2 regions of the Stenotrophomonas sp. YJH_SMC_57 genome follow, and region 2 is predicted to be linked to the other one. Evidence: predicted binding sites of a transcription regulator. Region 2 holds the regulator's gene; the other holds the start of a gene.
What was found. The regulator FliA, encoded in region 2, starts transcription of late flagellar genes. The targets are predictions, from matches to a motif close to TAAAGTTTNNCNNNCNNNGGCCGATAA.
Positions count from the first base shown of each region.

Region 1 (8,131 bases), on a different contig from region 2:
GACGAGGTCTGCAGGTTGGCTACGACCGAGGTGAAGCGGTTCTGGATCGCACCGAGGTCGGCGCGGGTGCTGTTGATCGCACCCAGGGCCTTGTCGACGATTTCCATCGCCTGCTGGGCGCCCTTCACGGTGCTGACGTCCAGGTTGCTGGCGTACTTCGAGGCCGGTGCCGCGCCGGCGGCGGTGGCGTTGAAGGTGGCCTGCGTGTTGCCTGCCCAGGTACCCGGAGTGGCAGTGATCGCCTTGAACGAGCCATCGGCGTTGACGCTGTCCTTGACCGAGGTCAGGGTGACACCGGCGGTGCCGTTCACTTCGGCGTAGACGCCGGTTTCGCCGATCTTGGCGTTGATCGCAGTCACCAGTGCTTCACGCGAGGCCTTGCCGGTGGCAGCGGCGTCGGCGCCCTGCTTGACCGAGACATCGGCGATGGCCACACCGTTGATGGACAGACCGGTGGTGGTGAAGTCCGCATTCGCGGTCGGATCGGCCAGGGCCAGCGCGTTGGTATCGAACTTGGCGCCGCCCAGGGCATTGGCCTTCGCATCGATGGTCTTGTCGATGGCGATGGCCTGGCCGGCGTTGGCGCCAACCTGGAACAGCTGGCTGGAGAACGAACCGTCCAGCAGCTTGGTGCCGTTGAAGTCCGACTGCTTGGCGACGCGGTCGATTTCCGAGACCAGCTGGGTCACTTCGGCCTGCAGCGCCTTGCGGTCGCTGGCCGAGTTGGTGGCGTTGGACGCCTGCACCGACAGCTCGCGGACGCGCTGCAGGTTGTTGCCGATTTCGGTCAGCGAACCTTCGGCGACCTGGGCCAGCGAGATACCGTCGTTGGCATTGCGGATGGCGACGTCGGTGCCGCGGATCTGAGTGCCGAAGCGCTCGGAGATCGCCAGACCGGCGGCGTCGTCCTTGGCGCTGTTGATGCGCGAACCGGAGGACAGGCGCTGGATGGTGGTGGCCAGCGAGCTGCCGCTGGTGCTCAGGTTACGCTGAGCATTCAACGACATCGTATTGGTGTTGATGACTTGTGCCATGAGGAGAGGTCCTTGAGCGGTTGCACGTGAGTTGGGTTAGACGCCCCCGACGTGCCCCGGGGGCGGCTCATGTCAGCGCTGCAACAGGCTGAGCACGTTCTGCGGTACCTGGTTGGCCTGGGCCAGCATGGCCGTACCGGCCTGCTGCAGGATCTGGGTGCGGGTCAGCTCGGCGGTTTCCTTGGCGAAGTCGGTATCGCGGATACGGCTGCGCGAGGCCGACAGGTTCTCCGAGGAGGTCTGCAGGTTGGCTACCACCGAGGTGAAGCGGTTCTGGATCGCGCCGAGGTCGGCGCGGACGCTGTTGACCGATTCCAAGGCCTTGTCGACGATCGACAGCGCCTTCTGCGCGCCTTCGGCCGTGGTGACGTTCAGGTCCTTGACGAAGCTGGCCGAGGTGCCGGTGAGCGTGCCGCCATTGGTGCTGGTCTCGGTCAGGCCGAGGCCGGCGATCGTCGCGGCGGTGGCGCCGGTCGGCGGGGTGGCGGCGCTGACGCCCAGGGTGAAGGTCTGGCCGTCCTTGACCGAAGCCAGGCTGATCACGCCGGCATTGACCGAGGCCATGACGCCGGTTTCGCCCAGCTTGTTGTTGATCGCGGCGGAGGTGGCCGAAGTGATCGACTCGCCCGCCTTCACGGTGAAGTCGTTGACGGTGATCGTGGTGGCGGTGCCGCCCGGCGGGGTGACCGAGATCTGCAGGCCGGAGTAGGTGGTGTCGGCGGTGGCCTTGTCGGTCGCCAGCGCGGTGCCGGTGTAGCCGTTGGCGAAGGAGGCGGCACCCAGCGAATCGGCCTTGGCGTTGACCACGCTGTTGATGGCGATGGCCTGGCCGGCGTTGGCACCGACCTGGAACAGCTGGCTGGTGAAAGAGCCGTCCAGCAGCTTGGTGCCGTTGAAATCGGCCTGCTTGGCGACGCGGTCCACTTCCGAGACCAGCTGGGTTACTTCGGCCTGCAGGGCCTTGCGGTCGCTGGCCGAGTTGGTGGCGTTGGAGGACTGCACCGCCAGTTCGCGGATGCGCTGCAGGTTGTTGCCGACTTCGCTCAGCGAACCCTCGGCGACCTGGGCCAGCGAGATACCGTCGTTGGCGTTGCGGATGGCCACGTCCAGACCACGGATCTGGGTGGTGAAGCGCTCGCTGATGGCCAGGCCGGCCGCGTCGTCCTTCGCGCTGTTGATGCGCAGGCCGGACGAGAGGCGCTGGATGGTGGTAGCGAGCGAGCTGCCGCTGGTGCTCAGGTTGCGCTGAGCGTTGAGCGACATCGTATTGGTGTTGATTACCTGTGCCATGGGGTCGTCTCCTCTTATATGGAACCCGTTGGTGAATGAAACGAAGCGCCGCCGGTTTTTTTGTGTGGCTGTGTGCTTCGCTGTTGCCAAATGAATAACGGCGCTTTGTCAACAACCTTTAGCCGTGAATTCCGCTGGAGCCGTGATTCGGTGCTGGAGGCTGTTTTTCCCGGGCTTTTCAGCCCTGGAAGGGCATGAAGGCGATCCCGGAAAGGGGCGGTCGGGGCAGGCCCGACCAGCGCTGATGAAGGTATCGGCGGGCCAGCGCCGGCCTTGATGGGTAATCACGGGCATTCCGCCGCAGCGGGCGTGGTGCCCGGCGCAGAAACGAAAAAGGCCGCGATGCAGGGCATCGCGGCCTTTCAGGGGTGACCCGAGGGAAGCGTCAGCGGATCTTGTTGAACAACGACATCGACTGCATCTGCGAGAAGATCGTCTGTGCCGCCTGCAGCGCGGTGCTCTGCAGCTGGTACTGGCTCAGCGCATCGGCATAGTCCAGGTCACGCATCTGCGACAGCGTGGTCTTCAGGGTCACGCCGTTGGCCTCGCGCATGTCCGCGGCGTTGTCCAATGCCTTCAGCTGTGCGCCGCCTGCGGCACGCGAATCGATCATGCGTTCGGAGGCGCGTGCCACGTCGCGCAGGGCACTCTGCAGTTCGTTCTGCTGCGCGGACATCTTCGCGGTGGTACCGGTGTCGGCATCCAGCGCGGCGATCAGCTTGTCCATGGTGTCGAAGATGTCGCGGCTGCTCGCAGGCGTGACGTTGAAGCTGTCACCCGCAGCGGGCGCACCGGTGATCTGCAACCGCACCCCGTTCACTTCCACGTTGTCACCGGCCTTGTAGGTGCCGGTACCGGTGACATTGCCCGCGCCATCCAGCACCTGGTACTGGTCGGCAGCGGTGAAGCGGATGCTGAAGGACTGTCCGTTCCAGCTGTCACTGCCGTCGCGGGTGATGTTGGTCAGCACGCCGTTGCCGGTGTTGCCAGCCGCCGCGCCGCCATCGACAAAGCCATCGCCGGTGGGGATGCGCATGAAGATCTCGCTGCCGGGCAGCGCATCGCGCACGTAGGTATCCGGGCCGACCTCGATCTGGCGCTGGGTCTGGTCGCCGCGGTAGACCACCTTGCCGTTGATCTTGGCAAACGGCGGGTCACCGTCGTTGGTGCCGCCGAACACGTAGCGGCCGGTACCATCGTCGGCGTTGGCCAGTGACAGCAGGCCATCGCGGATCTGGTTCAGCTCGGTGATCAGGGTCTTCTTGTCCGGTGCACTCAGCGCCGGGTTGCTGGCCTGGATGGTCAGATCATTGACGCGCGCCATCAGGTCGTTGACCTGGGCCAGGGTGTTTTCCTGCACGCCCAGCCGGTTCTGCACGTTGCCGGCATTGAGCTTCATGCGGTCAAGCGCGGCCAGGCTGCGGTCAAGACCGACTGCGGCACCGGCGGCAACCGGATCGTCCTTGGCGCTGACGATCTTGCTGCCGGTGGCGATCTGCTGCTCCAGGTGGCTGAGCTTGGCCTGCTTGGCCATCATCAGCGACACGGACTGGTTGAACATCATGCTGGTGGAGATGCGGCTGCTCATCGGCGGACGGCTCCCAGGATGGTCTGGAACATGCTGTCGGCGGTGGAAATCAGCTGCGAGGCGGCCTGATAGGCCTGCTGCAGGCGCAGCATGTCGGCCGCTTCCTCGTCCAGGTTGACGCCGGACACTTCATCGCGCGCTTCCTGCGCCTTGTCGTTGATCACCAGCTGCGCTTCCAGCGAGTACTCGGCCGAGCGGGCCGCGGCACCGACCTGGGTGGTCAGGCCGCCCAGCGCACCGTTGAGGGTGACCGTGCCGCTGTTGAACGCCTTCGCGCTCTCCACCTTGGCCAGCCGGGAGGCATTGCTGTTGTCCGACGAGCCGGCCGGGGTCGGGGTGATGTTGAAGGTGTCGCCGACCTTCGGCGCACCGTCCAGCACGAAGCTCCAGCCATTGGCGCTGATGGTCTGGCCCGGGGTGTAGGTCTGCGGCGGGCCACCATCGATGGTGTAGGTGGTGGCCGAGGTGAACACGATCGCGGCCGGATTGCGCAGGTTGGCATTGGTCGAATCGCTGACGGTGACCCCGCTCAGCTTGCCGGTGCCGGTGTTGGACGTGGCGGCAGCACCCTTCACCGCCGCCGCGGCGGCGATGCGCGAGGGATCGGTGATCGCCACTTCCATGCTGCCGGCCACGCCTGCGGTGGGCTGCAGCAGGAATCGATCATTGGCAGCCGGGGTACCGCCGACCACCAGCTTGACGCCATTGATCACCAGCGGATCGGTGGCGGTGCCGGTACCGGTCAGCGGCACGTTGGCGCCGGTGTCGGCGCGGCTGGCCTTCCACTGGGTGCCATCGAACTGCAGCACCACGTTCTGCGCGTCCAGCTTGCCCAGGTCGCCATAGGTGGCGCTGAGGCTGGCCGTGCCGGTGTTGGCATTGTTGGCGGTGACGCGCGGATTGCCGATGTTGAAGAAATCACCGCCCAGCTGGCCATACATGTCCACACCCTGGTGATGGGTCTGGTTGAAGGTCTCGGCCAGGCCGACGGCCAGCTTGCCCAGTTCGGCCTGGGCCGGGGTCAGCACCGTGTCGCGGAATTCCAGCAGGCCGCCGATCTGGCCACCGACGGCCTTTGCGTCAAGCCGGATCGTGTTGCCCTGGGTCTCCAGCGCCAGCTGCAGGCGCTCGGGCTGGTAGGGGTCGGCCACGGTGGTGACCTTGGTCGCCGTGGTGCCCACCACCAATGCGTTGCCGCCGGCGGTGTAGACATTCATGATGCCGCCGTCCTGGATCACCGCCGTACCGCCGGTGTAGCCGATCAGCTGGGTGATCAGCTGGTCGCGGCGATCAAGCAGGTCCGGCGCGGCGTTGGCGATGTTGGTGCCGATGGCGCCGTTGATCTGCGCGATCTCCTGCGCCAGGCGGTTGACCTCGGTGGCACCGGCCAGCAGGCCGTTGTTGACCTCGCCATTGAGGTTGTTCAGGTGCGTGTTGAGCTGCACGAAGCGATTGGCCAGGGCCTTGCCGCCGTCGAGCATGTTCTGCCGGTCGGCGGTGCCGGAGGCATTGGAGGACAGGCCGCTGACCGAGTCGAAGAAGTTCGACCAGACGCCGGCGATGTTGGTCGCGCCTTCCGAGAACAGCGAGTTGACCCGGTCGGCCATGCCGGAAAGCTGCTTCAGGCGTGCCAGCTCGCCGCTGCTGTCGAGCAGGCGCGAGATCGCCAGCTGGTCGGCGGTGCGGCGGATGTCGGTGATGCGGGTGCCGTTGCCGACCGTGCCATAGCCGTAGTTCTGCGGATCAGCGGTGGCGAAGTTGACCTTCTGCCGGCTGTAACCCGGGGTATTGAGGTTGGCCACGTTGTGGCTGGTGGTCGCCAACGCACGCTGGAAGGCGAGCAGGGCACCGGTACCGGTGGAAAGTACGCTGGACATGGGGTTCCTCAACGACGAGTGATACCCAGCGCCGCGGTTGCGGTGCTGGCGAAGGTCTGGCCAAGGCGCGTGCCGGCGTCGGCTACGGCGCTGACGGCGCGCTCGATGGTCGGCCCCCCGGCGATCGCGGCGATCTTGGCGGCGTAGCGTGGGTCGGTGGCATAACCGGCACGCTGCAGGCCGCGCGCGAAGCCCTGCACGTCGGTGCCGGCCTGCAGGGCCTGCTGGTAGCGCGGGCTGGTCTTCAACAGGCGCACGTAGTCGGCGAAGCTTTCGGCCGGCGAACTGTAGGCGCGGAAGCTGGCGGTCTCGTTGCGGCGCACGCCATCGACATACTCATGGGTGCCGGCCACGGCACGCTGGCCGCTCCAGCCATTGGCCTTGATGCCGAACAGGTTGTGCGAGGTGCTGCCGTCGGCATGCTTGATGTGGCGCTTGCCCCAGCCGGTTTCCAGCGCGGCCTGGGCGACCAGGGCGCGGGCATCCACGCCGAGCTCCTTGGCTGCGCTCTGCGCGTGCTGCCAGATGCTGGCAACGAAGCCCTCCGGGGTATGCTCGCCGAGCTGGGCCACGGCGGTGCGGGTGGCCAGGGCTTCGGCCGGGCTGATCGCGGTGCCGCGATTGCTGGCAGTCGCCGCCCACTGGTCGTTGCCGGCCGCCCAGTCATCGCCCTGCAGGCTGCCGATGTAGGGATCGTCGGTGCCGAGCGAGCGGTGCATGCTGCTGCTCTCGCGGCCGGCAATCAGGTCCAGTGCCTGCTCCATCGGTGCCACCGCGGCCTGTGCGCCCGACTGTGCGCCGGCCGCCATCTGCTGCAGCAGGCGCACGGTCTGGCTGCCGTCCTCCAATGGCAGCGACGGTGCCGGCCTGGCCGGTGCGTTCAGCTGGTAGGCGCGGCTGGCCTTGGCCGGGTCCACGCGGGTATCCAGCGCCGGGCCGTCGGCGGCCTGGCCGGACAGCTGGCGGCTGATCATGCCCGACAGGCCCAGGCCCTTGCCGCGTGTCATCGCCTCGGCAATCTTCTGGTCGTACATGTCGCGGAACATCTTGTTCTCGCCGGGGAACAGCGAATCGCCGAAGCTGGCGTCACGCATGCTCTTGACCAGCATCTGCGCGAACTGGCCTTCCAGCTGGCGCGCGACCTTGTCGATCTTGGCCGGATCGTTCTGTTGCGCCGGGTGCAGATCGAATGCGGGATTGATGCGCATGTCAGATCACCTCGAGCTCGGCACTCAGTGCGCCGGCCTGCTTCAGGGCTTCCAGGATCGCGATGAGATCGCCCGGCGCCGCGCCCACGGCGTTCACCGCGTGCACGATTTCGTCCAGGGTGGTGCCGCCGCTGAACTTGAACATGCGGCTGCCGTCGTTGGTGGCGGTGATGGTCGACTGTGGGCTGGCCACGGTGCGGCCGCCGGACAGGGCGTTGGGCTGGCTGACGTTGGTGTTTTCCTGGATCGTCACGGTCAGCGAACCATGCGAGATCGCGGCCGGGCCGACCCGTACCTGCTGGCCGATGACGACGGTGCCGGTGCGCGAATTGACCACCACCTTGGCCGGCCCGCTGCCCGGGGTCAGCTCCAGGTTCTCGATGCGTGCCAGCAGGCCGATGCGCGCGCCGGGATCGGTGGGTGCGGTGACCGCCACGGTCACACCATCGACGGCACGCGCCGCGCCCTCGCCGAAGGCGTTGTTGAGTGCAGCGACCATGCGCGAGACGGTGGTGAAATCGTTGTTGTGCAGGTTCAGGGTGATGTCGCCGCCATTGGCGAGCGGATCGGGCAGGGCACGTTCAACGGTGGCGCCGTTGGGAATGCGGCCGACGCTGGGCACGTTCACCGAGACGCGGGAACCGTCCTTGCCCTGCGCACCGAAGCCGCCGACGATCAGGTTGCCCTGGGCGATCGCGTAGATCTGGCCATCGGCACCGCGCAGCGGAGCCATCAGCAGCGAGCCGCCACGCAGCGACACCGCATTGCCGATCGAGGACACGGTGATGTCGATCGGCTGGCCCGGCTTGGCGAACGGCGGCAGTTCGGCATGGATCGCCACCGCCGCCACGTTCTTCAGCTGCGGGTTGACGTTCGGCGGCACGTTGACGCCGAGCTCGCCGAGCAGGTTCTTCAGGCTCTGCACGGTGAACGGTGCCTGGCTGGTGCGGTCACCGCTGCCATCCAGGCCCACCACCAGTCCATAACCCACCAGCGCATTGCCGCGCACGCCGCCGACCTGGGCCAGGTCCTTGATGCGCTCGGCGCTGGCCGGCGCAGCCATTGCCAGCAGAAGGAAGAATGATCCGTAGAGCGACGCGATGCGTCGCTGCCACGTGGAAGAGAAGAGAGCTT
Region 1 is NZ_JCAFSZ010000002.1:442,542-450,672, reverse strand. It holds partial or broken gene AC5P7U_RS04050 (flagellin) at 1-1,034, opposite strand, end outside; gene AC5P7U_RS04045 (flagellin) at 1,107-2,324, opposite strand; gene flgL (flagellar hook-associated protein FlgL) at 2,710-3,912, opposite strand; gene flgK (flagellar hook-associated protein FlgK) at 3,909-5,789, opposite strand; gene flgJ (flagellar assembly peptidoglycan hydrolase FlgJ) at 5,798-6,997, opposite strand; gene AC5P7U_RS04025 (flagellar basal body P-ring protein FlgI) at 6,999-8,131, opposite strand, start outside.
Region 1: AC5P7U_RS04045 (flagellin) is a predicted target of FliA. The motif match lies at 2,419-2,445, and genes of this name have one in related genera.

Region 2 (8,131 bases):
CGGCACGCCCATCGAACCAGCCCAGCGAGGTGCGCGGTGCGTGCAGCACTTCCATCACGCGCGCCAGCGGCAGCGCGTAGACGTCCTCGCCGGCCTGCACCAGCAGGGTAGGAAGAATGGCCAGGGTCAGCGGCACGCGGATCAGGAAGCGGCTGCCGCGGCCCAGTTCCGACTGGATCTGGATCTGGCCGCTCAGTTCGCGGATGCGCGACTGCACCACGTCCATGCCGACGCCACGGCCGGAGATATCGGTGACCTGTTGCTTGGTCGAGAAGCCGGGCAGGAACACCAGGTGCAGGCATTCCTCGCTGCTCAGGCGGGCCGCGGCTTCCGGGTCGATCAGGCCCTTCTCGCGTGCCTTCGCACGCAGCTTTTCCGGGTCGATGCCGGCGCCATCGTCCTGCACCTCGATGCTGACATAGTCGCCTTCCTGCTGGGCCGACAGCCGCACATGGCCCATCCGCGGCTTGCCCTGCGCCTCGCGCAGGTCGGGCATTTCCACGCCATGGTCGATGGCGTTGCGGACCAGGTGCACCAGCGGGTCGGCCAAGGCCTCGACCAGGTTGCGGTCGAGCTCGGTCTCGGCGCCGATCAGCTCAAGGTCCACTTCCTTCTTCAGCGAGCGGGCGACGTCGCGGGCCACCTTGGGGAAACGCGAGAACACCTTGCCGACCGGCTGCATGCGGGTACGCATCACCGCCGACTGCAGGCGCGCGGTGGCGATGTCCAGGGTGGAGACCGCGCGGTCCAGCTCTTCGTCGCGCAGGCGTGCGCGCAGCGTCTTCAACCGGTTGCGTGACAGCACCAGTTCGCCGATCAGGTTGACGATCGCATCCAGGCGCTTGGTGTCCACGCGCACGGTGTGCTCGGCCTCGGCCAGCGGCTTGGCGGCCGGCTTCGCGGGCGGCGTGGGCGCCGCCGGGCGGGGTGCCGGCGGCGGAGCAACCGGCGCGGCGGCGACCGCTTTGCTGCCGGGGGCCGCACCGCCGTGCAGCTGGTCAAGCAGGGCTTCGAACTCGTCTTCGCTGATCAGGCCGTCGTCGGCCTTCTTCGCTGGCGCAACCGCAGTGGGCGCGTTGCCGCCGTGCAGCTGGTCGAGCAGGGCCTCGAATTCGTCTTCGGTGATCAGGTCGCCGCCGCCGGCAGCGGGTGCCGAGGCGGTGGGGGCCACGGTTCCGCCGCCGTGCATGTCGAATTGTGCGATCAGCTCCGGCGGGGCGTAGCCCGGTTCCGTGCCGGAAGACACTGCATCGAGCATCGATTGCAGGTAGTCCAGCGATTGCTGGGCCGCGTCGAAGTGATGGGCCTGCAACACGGCCTGGCCAGCGCGCGCGATGCCAAGCGCTTCTTCGGCGGCGTGGCACAGCTCGACCATGGCGGTGACGCCGAGGAAGCCGGCACCACCCTTGAGCGTGTGGTAACCGCGGAACACCGCATTGAGCTGCTCGCTGTCCTGCGGTGCCTGCTCCAGCGACACCAGCTGTTCGCCCAGGCGGTCCAGGATTTCCTGTGCCTCGATGATGAAATCGGCAGTGATGTCGTCGGATACCGCGCTCATGCTTACAGCCCCAGATCCGACAACAGGTCGTCGGCGTCGTTCTGCGAGACCGCGTGGCGGTCCAGTCCCTTCAGTGCCGGCCCGGCCAGTTCCGGGTCGGTGCGATGCTGTTCCGGCGGCAGGCCGAGCGCGCCGAAGCCTTCGTGCACGCGGCGGACGATGCCGACCACGCGACGGATGATCTGCCCGGTCAGGTCCTGGTAGCTCTGGGTCAGGGCGATCTCGGTGAGGTTGTGGCGGATGCGCTCAAGCTGCGCATCCTGGCCCGGCTGCAGGCCTTCGGCGCGCAGTTGTTCGGTCAGACTGCGGCATTCCTCAGCCAGGTCCAGGGTGCGGTGCGTGGCCTGTTCGGTCATTGCCACCACGTGGTCCAGGCGCGCGCAGGCGTCATCCAGCTCACCGGCTTCGCTGGGTACGGTCGGCAGTTCACCCAGCGCCTGTCCCAGTTCGCGGGCCAGCCGCGAAAGGCCGCTCATCATCGGCTGCGTGCGCAGCGCGACCAGTCCGTCGATACGCTGCCGCCAGGCGGCCTCGTCACCGGACTCCAGTGCGTCCAGGGCTTCCTGCAGGCGCAGGGCGAGGGCGTTCTTGTCGACCGTTGTGTCCATCAGGCGCTGGCCGCCAGGCGTTCGAAGATCTTGCCCAGCTTTTCTTCCAGGGTCTGCGCGGTGAACGGCTTGATGATGTAGCCGTTCACGCCGCTCTGGGCGGCTTCGATGATCTGCTCGCGCTTGGCTTCGGCGGTGACCATCAGCACCGGCAGGGTCTTCAGCTTGGCATCGGCACGGATCGCCTTGAGCAGCTCGATGCCGGTCATCACCGGCATGTTCCAGTCGGTGACCACGAAATCGAACGGCTGGCTCTGCAGCAGCGACAGCGCAGCATGCCCGTCCTCGGCTTCGGCGGTATTGGTGAAGCCCAGATCGCCCAGCAGGTTCTTGACGATTCGACGCATGGTCGAAAAGTCGTCGACGATCAGGATGCGCATGTTCTTGTTCAAAGCAGAGTTCCTTTGTTGTTCATTCCGGGCGGCCGGGGGCAGCCGCCTCGGGGATGTTCATTCTTCCAGGCCGGCGTCCGCCGCCTCGAAAATCTTCAGCCGGCCACGCAGGCGCAGCACGGCCTGGCCGTGGATCTGGCAGACCCGCGACTCGCTGACGCCGAGCACCGCACCGATCTCCTTCAGGTTCAGTTCCTGCTCGTAGTACAGCGAGAGCACCAACTGTTCGCGCTCGGGCAGGTGGCCGATGGCCTTGCCCAGTTCGCGGCCGAACTCGCCGCGCTCCAGCACCTGCTGTGGGGTCGGGCCGCCCTGCGCGACGGTGTCCAGCTCGCCCTGGTCCTCGATGCGCGACTCCAGGCTCAGCACCTGGCCGCGTGCGGCGTCTTCCATCAGCCGCAGGTATTCGGGCAGCGGCATGTCCATCGCGGCAGCCACTTCGGTGGCGCTGGCGGCACGGCCACTGCTCTGCTCGAGACGGCGGATGGTGGCGGCGGCGTCGCGGGCGCGGCGGTGCACCGAGCGCGGCACCCAGTCGCCCCGCCGGATCTCATCGATCATCGAACCGCGGATGCGGATCGAGGCATAGGTCTCGAACGAGGCACCCTGGTCGGCGTCGTAACTGCGCGAGGCCTCGATCAGGCCCATCATGCCGGCCTGGATCAGGTCGTCGACTTCGACGCTGGCCGGCAGGCGCGCGGCCAGGTGGTGGGCGATGCGCCGCACCAGGTCCGAGTGCTGGGCGATCACCTCGTTGGCGGCCGAGCGCTGGACCTCCCGGTACTGGGCTGCGCCTTTCATGCGGCCACCCCGCGTTGCTTGAGGATGCGCTCAAGGAAGAACTCGACGCCGCCGCGCGGTTCGGTCGGCGCCTGCCAGCGCGCGGTGCGACGGGCGATCTCGGTGATCGCCAGCGCCGCCGGGCTGGACGGGTAGGCCTTCACCACCGGCTGCTGGCGCTGCACCGACAGCCGCAGCCAGTCGTCCTGCGGCACGCAGCCCAGGTAGTTCAGCGAGACATCGGCGAGGAATTTCTCGCAGACGCGGGTCAGCTTCTCGTACAGCACGCGGCCTTCGTTGGGGTCGCGCACCATGTTGGCCACCACCTGGATGCGGTCCACGCCGCGTTCGCGCGACAGCACCTTGATCAGCGCGTAGGCGTCGGTGATCGAGGCCGGCTCGTCACAGACCACCACCACGGTGTCCTGCGCGGCCTGGCAGAAGGTCAGCACCCCGTCGGTGATGCCGGCGGCGGTGTCCACCACCATGATGTCCAGCTCGCGTTCCAGTTCGGAGAACACGTTGACCAGGCCGACATGCTCGGCCGGGGCCAGCTCGGCCATGTGGCGGCGGCCGGACGCGGCCGGGACCACCAGCACGCCGTTCGGGCCTTCAACGATGACGTCTTCCAGCGAGCAGCGGCCGGCGACCAGGTCGGCCAGCGTGAAGGTGGGGTTCAGCCCCAGGATCACGTCGATGTTGGCCAGGCCGAGGTCGGCGTCCAGCAGCAGCGTGCGCTTGCCCATGCCGGCCAGCGCCACGGCCAGGTTGGCCGAGACGTTGGTCTTGCCCACGCCGCCCTTGCCGCCGGTGACGGCAATGGTGCGCACAGGGCCGAGCGGCTCGCTGCGGGTGGCCGACAGCGGGAAGGTCTTGGTCAGCTTGGCGTACTCACGCGACGGCATGGTTCAACTCCGGGTTGCAGGGCATATCGGCCGCTCGGCGCAAATCTTCAAGGCGAAGTACAAGATTGGCTGCACTGGCCCGGTGCAGGTCCTCCGGAACGTCCTGGCCATCGGTCACCCAGGTGATCGGCAGGGCGTGGTCGACGGCCACCGACAGCGCGTTGCCGAAGCGGCCGGTCTCGTCCAGCTTGCTCAGTACCAGGCCCTGCAGGTTGGCGGCGCCGAAGCGGCGGACCACCTCGTCCATGTCGCCGAAGCTGGTGTTGGCTGGCAGCACCAGCAGGGTGCGGACCTGGCGGGCGGCGCGCAGCCACTGCAGCTGGGCGGCCAGTGCACGGTCGCGCGGGCCCAGGCCGGCGGTGTCGATCAGCACCAGCTTGTAGTCCTTCAGGCGTTCCAGCAGCTGGTCCAGGTCGGTGCCGCTGTTGGCCTCGTGCACGGCGATGCCGAGCTGGCGGCCGTAGCCGTACAACTGCTCGCGGGCGCCGATGCGGGTGGTGTCGGTGGTCACCAGGGCCACGTCGCGGGGCGCGTGCTTCTCGGCGAAGCGCGAGGCCAGCTTGGCGATGGTGGTGGTCTTGCCGGCGCCGGTCGGGCCGACCAGGGCGATCACGCCGCCTTCTTCCAGCGGGTCGACCGGAGCGATCGGCAGCTTGCGCGAGATCAGCCCCAGCATCAGGCCGCGGCCACGGTGCGCTTCGGTCTCCAGCGGGATCTGCATGGCCACGTCGCGGGCCAGGCCGGCGTCGAAGCCGTATTCGTCCATCAGGTCCAGCGCGGTGGCGCGTACCGGGCAGCCGCGCAGGCGCTCGTCGGTGAAGCGGTTCATCTCGCGCTCGATCACCTGGCGCATGCCGGCCACTTCGTGGCGCAGCTGGCGGATCTCGGCATCGTCCTGGGCGACCACCGTCAGCGTCGGGGCCGGGGCCAGCACCGGGACCGGGCTGGCTTCGTCGTTGGCGTGCACCGGTGCCGGTTCGCTGGCGGCGATGCCGGGCTGCACGTCGGCCACGGCAGCGGTCGGCAGCGGCGGCGGCTGCACGGCCGCTGCCGGGCTTTCGTGATGCGCCTCGTGCGGCGGATCGATCGGGAAGCGGGCGCGGTTGGCCGGTGCGGCAGCGGCGGTGGCCGGTGCGACGATGGCCTCGGCGAACGGGGCGAAGATCTGTTCCGGCAGCGCCGGTTCGTTGACGGCGGCGCGCGCCAGCGTGGCGGCGAAGCCGGTGCTGCCGCGGGTCGGCACGATCTCGTCGGCGCTGTCCAGGGTGCGGCCGGTGGCGCCGACCGCCGCACGGGCGAGGGCGGCGACGGCCGAGGTGGTGGCGGCCACCGGTTCCGGTGCCGGGGTGTTGCTGCGGCGGCGGGTGACCGCGGCGATCACCGCATCGGCGGCGGTGCGCGGCTTGGGCGCCGGCGGCGGGGCCACGTCGCGGCGCGAGGCCTCCAGTGCACGCTGCACGGCGCTCTCGTCGTAGTTGGCGGCGGCGACGATCTCGATGCCTTCCTCGATCCGGCGGTTGGACAGGATCACGGCGTCAGGACCATGTTCCTTGCGCACCAGGTTCATGGCCGAGCGCATGTCGGCGGCGACGAATCGTTTGATTTTCATGCTGTGGTCACGGGACGAAGACGGCGGGGTGGCGGTCGGGGAACTCGGGTGGTCGGTGGTCTGCACGGTGCGGGTTCCCCTTGGTGTCTGTCTGTTGCGTTGGTTCGAAGGTGGTGTCTGTTTTCTGGCGCATCGAAGGGCGGCGTCAGCTGATCGTTCCGACCAGCTTCAGGCGCTTGTCTTCCGGCACCTCGCTGTAGGCCAGGACCGACAGCGACGGAACGCTGTGGCGGACCAGGCGGGCCAGCGCGGCGCGCACCGGGCCGGGTACCAGCACGACCGCGGGCTCGTTGCGGGCTTCCTGCTTGCTGACACATTCGGCCAGGCTCTGGTGCAGTCGCTCAGCGAGTCCGGGTTCCAGCGCGGCGCCGTTGCCCTGCGTGGACTCCTGCAAGACACGTTCCAATTGCGGGTTGAGGGTGAACACCGGCAGCTCCGCCGACATTCCGGCGATCTCCTGCACGATGAAGCGGCCCAGCGCAGTGCGCACCGCGGCGGTCAGCACGGCCGGGTCCTGGCTGCTGGGCGCATGCTCGACCAGCGCTTCGGCGATCTTGCGCAGCTGCCGGATCGGGATGCGCTCCACCAGCAGGTTCTGCAGCACGCGCACCACCGCAGACAGCGGCAGCGCCTTCGGCGTCAGATCTTCGACGAGCTTGGGCGCGCTCTTGGCCAGGTTGGCCAGCAGGTGCTGCACCTCCTCGTGGCCGAGCAGTTCCGGCGCGTGCTCGCGGATCAGGTGCGAGAGGTGGGTGGCGACCACGGTGGCCGGATCGACCACGGTATAGCCCAGCGTTTCGGCCTGGGCACGCTGGTGCGGCTGGATCCAGGTGGCATCCAGGCCGAACGCGGGGTCCTTGCCGGCGATGCCCTCCAGTGCGCCCAGCGCGCTGCCCGGGTCCAGCGCCAGCTCGCGGTCGGGATGGATCTCGGCGGTGGCCACCGGCACGCCATGCACCAGCACGCGGTAGCCGTTGGCCGGCAGTTCCAGGTTGTCGCGGATGTGTACCGAGGGAATCAGGAAGCCGACGTCCTGGGTGAGCTTGCGGCGCACGCCCTTGATCCGCGCCATCAGCTCGCCGCCCTGGTTGGCGTCCACCAGCGGGATCAGCCGGTAGCCGACCTCCAGGCCCAGTGGATCGACCGGGCGCAGCTCGTCCCAGCTCAGTTCGGCGGTCGGTGCCGGTGCGGCCGGGCGGCCCAGTGCATTGAGCGCGGCCGCGTCGCCGCCCGCGGCTGCGGCATTGGCTGCCGGTGCCTTCTCCTTGCGGTACAGCTTCCAGGCGATGAAGCCGAGGATCGCCGCCAGCGTCAGGAAAGCGACGTTGGGCATGCCCGGCACCAGCCCGACCAGGCCGAGGATGCCGGCGGTGATCGCCAGCGCGCGGTACTGGCCGAACACCTGGCCGGTCATGGCCTGGGCCATGTCCTGCGAACGCGAGGCACGGGTGACCAGCATCGCCACCGCGCTGGACACCAGCAGGGCCGGCAGCTGCGCCACCAGGCCGTCACCGATCGACAGCAGGGTATAGGTGGCGGCCGCCTGCCCGAACGGCATGCCGTGCTGCATCACGCCCACGGCCAGGCCGCCGAGCATGTTGATGAACAGGATCAGGATGCCGGCGATGGCATCGCCGCGGATGAACTTGCTGGCACCGTCCATCGCGCCGTAGAAGTCGGCTTCCTCGCGGACTTCCTCGCGGCGCGCCTTGGCCTCTTCACGCGTCAGCAATCCGGCGTTGAGGTCGGCGTCGATCGCCATCTGCTTGCCGGGCATCGCGTCCAGGATGAAGCGCGCGGTCACTTCCGAGACGCGGCCGGCGCCCTTGGTGATGACCACGAAGTTGATGATGGTCAGGATCGCGAACACCACGATGCCGACCGCGTAGTTGCCGCCGATCACGAACTCGCCGAACGCGGCGATGACCTTGCCCGCGGCGTCGTGGCCGTTCTGGCCGTTGAGCAGGATCACGCGGGTGGAGGCCACGTTCAGCGCCAGCCGCAGCATGGTGGTGATCAGCAGCACGATCGGGAAGATGGTGAAGTCCAGCGGGCGCTTCACGTAGACCACCGCCAGCAGCACCATCAGCGAGATGGCGATGTTGAAGGTGAACAGTGCATCGAGCACCGGCGCGGCCAGCGGCACCACGACCATGGCCAGCAGGGCCAGCACGATCAGCGGCGCGCCAAGTCCCTGGCGGATCATTTCCAGGGCGCGGCGGGTGTTGAAGCCGGAGGAGGGCTGGGCGCTCACGGGCGGCCTCCCTTGCCGAATTCAT
Region 2 is NZ_JCAFSZ010000012.1:111,189-119,319, forward strand. It holds gene AC5P7U_RS16815 (chemotaxis protein CheA) at 1-1,558, opposite strand, end outside; gene AC5P7U_RS16820 (protein phosphatase CheZ) at 1,561-2,166, opposite strand; gene cheY (chemotaxis response regulator CheY) at 2,166-2,558, opposite strand; gene AC5P7U_RS16830 (RNA polymerase sigma factor FliA) at 2,616-3,359, opposite strand; gene AC5P7U_RS16835 (MinD/ParA family ATP-binding protein) at 3,356-4,243, opposite strand; gene flhF (flagellar biosynthesis GTPase FlhF) at 4,230-5,852, opposite strand; gene flhA (flagellar biosynthesis protein FlhA) at 5,998-8,058, opposite strand; gene flhB (flagellar biosynthesis protein FlhB) at 8,103-8,131, opposite strand, start outside.